Regions from separate parts of the Kitasatospora sp. NPDC057965 genome, predicted to be linked through region 2. Evidence: riboswitches for the same ligand, from Rfam matches in the RefSeq annotation. Region 2 holds a riboswitch; the other holds the start of a gene.

Region 1 (2,197 bases), on a different contig from region 2:
TTGGCCTGGACGGTGGTGGAGCTGCGGTCGGCCTTGGCGCTCACCGACTTGCCGTCGCGGTCCGCGACGGACACGCCGACCGCGCCGCCGGCCACGCCGGCCACCAGGGCGACGGCCGCGACCAGGGCGATCAGGCCGCCGCGCTTCTTGCGCGGGCCGCCGGGGACCGGCGCGCCGGGGTACTCGCCCGGGTAGCCGAGCGGGCCGCCGGGACCGCCGGGGGCCCCGGGCGCGCCCGGGGTGATGTCGTGGGCGGCGCCCCAGCCGCCGAGCGGCTGGCCGGCGCCGAACGGGTGGTGGTGCTGGCCGGTCGCGCCCGGGGCCTGCGGGGCCCCCGGGGCGGCGAACGGGTCGTGCGCGACGGGCGCCGGGGGCACCGGCGTGCCCGGGGCCGGGGTGGCGTACGGGTTGTCGCCGTACGGCGCGGCGGCCTGAGCGACCGGGGCGGCCGGGGCCGCGGGCGCGGCGGGCGGCAGGACCGGCGGCGGCGCGTCCAGGTACCCGGGCTCGGCGGCCGGGGCCGGGGCCGGCGCGGCGGGCGCCTCCGGGGCGCCGACCTTGCCGAACGCCAGCGTGGGCGTGAACCCGCCGGAACCCCCCTCGGCGGGCGGCTGGGACGGCTGGTCGACTGCGGGCGTCGCTGCGGGGGCGGGGGCGGGGCCGGCCGCAGACTGCTGCGCCGGACCGTCAGAAGCGGAACCCACCACCCCCTGGCCGCCGGAGGGCTGCTCCCCCTGCGGCCCGGTGGACCCAACCTCGCGCTCGGTGCTCACGGACGACCTCCATAGCTGACAGGACCAACAACCATAGTTTTTCGCACACCCGATTCGATTGCCGTAAGGACCCTTCTGAAGAACTCATAAGAATCCTTAGCCGGGCCAGACGGCCGCCGAAGCGCCGTACCCGACACGACCCGTCTTGGCGTTCCCCCCGACGGCGACTAGCCTGTCGCTCCGAACTGACACGCGGGAGCTTGGACCGACCAGGCTGAGAGTGCGCCGGTCGACCGTACGCCACGGACCTCGTGGGCGGCCGTCGAGGGGGCGCAGACCGCCGGAACCTGTCCGGGTAATGCCGGCGTAGGGAGAGATCGGCCATGCCGTCCGCTTCGTCATCCTCGTCCTCCGGCGCGCCCGCGTCCCGGAACGTCCCCCCGCCGCAGGACGCCGCGGGCACCGCCCCCGGTTCCCCCGACGGGGACACCGCGCGGACGGCCACCGCCGTCCTGGAGCCCCCGGCCCGCACCGAGGCGCCGCTGGTGCTGGACACCGAGCCGCCCCGCACCCTCGGCTTCCGCGACCACTTCGCGCTCTGGATGAACCTCGGCGTCTCGCTGATCGGCTTCACCACCGCCGCGACCGTGCTCGGCGCCAAGGGCGAGGAGCTGTCGCTGGCCGCCGCGGTGACCGCGATCGCGGTCGGCACCGTGGTCGGCACCGCGATGCTCGGCGTGGCCGCGCTGATCGGCGCGCGGACCGGCGCGCCCGCCATGGCGAACCTGCGCGGCCTGTTCGGCACCCGGCTGTCCTACGTGCCGACGGTGCTCAACATCGTCCAGTGCATCGGCTGGGGCGTCTACGAGCTGCTGACGATCGCGCTCGGCGCGCAGACGGTGACCGGTACCGAGGGCTACCGCTGGGTCTTCGTGGTGCTGGCCGGCGCGCTGACCACCGCGCTGACCATCTGGCCGCTCGGCGCCATCGCGGTGCTGCGCCGCTTCGTCGCCGCCGCGGTGGCGGTCGCGATGGTGTACTTCACCGTCCAGCTCGGCCGGCACGGCGTACCGGACCCGGGCGCCGGCAACTGGCACGGCTTCCTGCGGGCGACGGACGCGATGATCGCGGTGTCGATCTCGTTCGTGCCGCTCGCCGCCGACTACACCCGGCACTCGCGCACCCCGCGCTCGGCGTTCTGGGGCAGCTTCTCCGGCTACACGATGGCCCAGGTCTGGTGCTACGTGCTCGGGCTGATGGCGCTGCTGCAGGCGGACGGGAACCCGGAGCGGATCTTCGACTCCTTCCTGGGCGTCTGGGCCGGCTGGCTGTTCCTGCTGGTGCTGGTGCTGCGCGAGACCGACCAGTCCTTCGCCAACGTCTACTCGACCGCGATGTCGATCCACAACCTGCTGCCGAAGGTCGACCGCCGGGTGCTGACGGGCGGCACCGGTGTGCTGATCACCGTGCTCGCGCTGCAGATC
Region 2 (2,197 bases):
CTCGGTGATGCCGGGGACCAGCTCGTGCGCGTCGCGCAGCAGCTCGTACACCCCGCCGGCGGTGACCGTGGTGTCGTGGCCCTGCTCCTCGGTGGTCGCGCCGACCACCAGCTCGCCGTTCTCGCGCGGCACCAGGTAGAGGTGGCCGCCGCGGACCACGGCGCGCACGTTGCGCGAGAGGAAGGGCCGGTACGCCTCCGGCACCCGCAGCCGCAGCACCTGCCCCTTGACCGGGCGGATCGCCGGCAGCACGCCCGGGGGCAGGCCGGGCAGCAGGTGGCTGCGCGAGCCGGCCGCGAGCACGATCCGGTCGGCGGTGACGCTCTCGCCGGTGGCCAGCCGGGCTCCGGTCGCGCGGTCGTGCTCGACCAGCAGATCGGTGACCTCGGTGCGGTGCACCACCGCGCCGGCCCGCTCGCACGCGTGCAGCAGGGCCTCGGCCAGCCGGCGGCCGTCCACCTGGTGGTCGTCGGTGACGTGCAGGCCGCCGCGCACGCCGGGTGCGAGCATCGGCTCCAGTCGGCGGGCCTCACGGCCGGTGAGCCACTGCGAGTCCAGGCCGAGCCGCTGGTGGAAGGCGTGCAGCTCGCGCAGTTCCGCGCGGTCGTCGGCGTCGAGGGCGACGGCGAGGGTGCCGCACTGCCGGTAGCCGATGTCCCGGCCGCCGCTCGCCTCGGTGAGTTCGGCGGCGAAGGACGCGTACCGCTCGTTGGAGGCCATCCCGAGGCGCAGCAGCGGCTCCTCGCCGTACTGGAGTTCGGTGACCGGGGCGAGCATGCCCGCCGCGACCTGGGCGGCACCGTGGCCGGGCCAGGGGTCGACCAGCAGGACGCGCAGCCCGCGCTGGGCCGCCCGCCAGGCGACGACGAGGCCGATGATCCCACCGCCGATGACCAGCACCTCGGCATGGGCGCCCCGTACCAGGCGTGTCAAAGCTGCTCTCCCTTCGCCGGTATGACCCGGATCAGGTTCGGACGGTCGCGGGCCGTGCCAGCCCGCCTCTCAGCCCGGTGCGCCGGGCTCCCGTGATGGTGCCCCCACCTTAACTCCGGGGGGTGCGCCCCCTGAAGGTGCCCGGGAGCGGGGCGGGGAGGGACGGGGGAGGGGCGGCCTAGGACCTCGGACCCGGGACCGGCCTCAGTACAGTGACGGGCGTGGCTGAGCTGAACGGAACGGGACAGACGGATCGGGTCGTCGTGGTGGGCGCCGGGCTGGCCGGGGCGCAGTGCGCCGCGGTGCTGCGGCGCGACGGCTGGCAGGGGCGGATCACGCTGGTCGGCGAGGAGCCGCACGCGCCGTACGACCGGCCGCCGCTCTCCAAGGACGTCCTGCTCGGCAAGACCGACAGCACCGCCCTCGACCTCGACTTCGCCGGCCTCGGCGTCGAGCTGCTCACCGGCCGCCGCGCCACCGGACTCACCCCCGGCGGTCCCGGCGGCGCGGGCCTGCTGCACACCGACGCCGGGGACGAGCCGTACGACGCGCTGGTGATCGCCACCGGCGCCGAGCCGCGGGCCCTGCCCGGCGCCGAGCGCGCCCATCTGCTGCACACCCTGGACGACGCGCTGGCGCTGCGCGCCCTGCTCCGCCCCGGCCTGCGCCTGGTGCTGGTCGGCGCGGGCTGGATCGGCGCCGAGGTGGCCACCGCCGCCCGGGCGGCCGGCTGCGAGGTGACCGTCGTCGAGGCCGGCCCGGCGCCCGTCCCCGGCGCGCTGCCCGCCGAGGTCGGCCGGGCGATGGCCGCCTGGTACGCCGAGGCCGGGGTGGACCTGCGCTGCGGCACCGGCGTCGCGGCCGTCGAACCGGGCGCGGTGCTGCTCGCCGACGGCTCGCACCTGCCCGCCGACGAGGTGGTGGTCGGCATCGGCGCCCGCCCGGCCACCGGCTGGCTGGCCGGCACCGGGGTCGCCCTGGACGCGGCCGGCGCCGTGCTGGTGGACGAGCGGCTGCGCACCACCGTGCCGGGTGTCCTCGCGGCCGGCGACTGCGTCAGCTACCCCTCGGTGCGCTCCGGCACCCGGCTGACCGTCCAGCACTGGGACCACGCGCTGCAGTCCGGCGAGGCCGTCGCCGCCACCCTGCTCGGAACGGACGCGCCGCCGTACGACCCGGTGCAGTACTTCTGGTCCGAGCAGTTCGGCCGGATGGCGCAGTACGCCGGACGGCACGGCGCGGGCGACGAGCTGCTGTGGCGCGG

The links. A riboswitch is a leader RNA that binds a small molecule or an ion and turns the genes downstream of it on or off. The one in region 2 is predicted to bind thiamine pyrophosphate.
Region 1: it holds a riboswitch for thiamine pyrophosphate, as region 2 does, so the genes downstream of both, ACFVVU_RS07660 (purine-cytosine permease family protein) here and thiO (glycine oxidase ThiO) in region 2, are expected to answer to the same signal.

What each region holds. Positions count from the first base shown of each region.
Region 1 is NZ_JBHVPZ010000004.1:411,897-414,093, reverse strand. Features, by position in the region: gene ACFVVU_RS07665 (S1C family serine protease) at 1-773, opposite strand, end outside; TPP riboswitch at 956-1,103, shown strand; gene ACFVVU_RS07660 (purine-cytosine permease family protein) at 1,097-2,197, shown strand, end outside.
Region 2 is NZ_JBHVPZ010000025.1:110,870-113,066, forward strand. Features, by position in the region: gene thiO (glycine oxidase ThiO) at 1-933, opposite strand, end outside; TPP riboswitch at 928-1,034, opposite strand; gene ACFVVU_RS28645 (NAD(P)/FAD-dependent oxidoreductase) at 1,155-2,197, shown strand, end outside.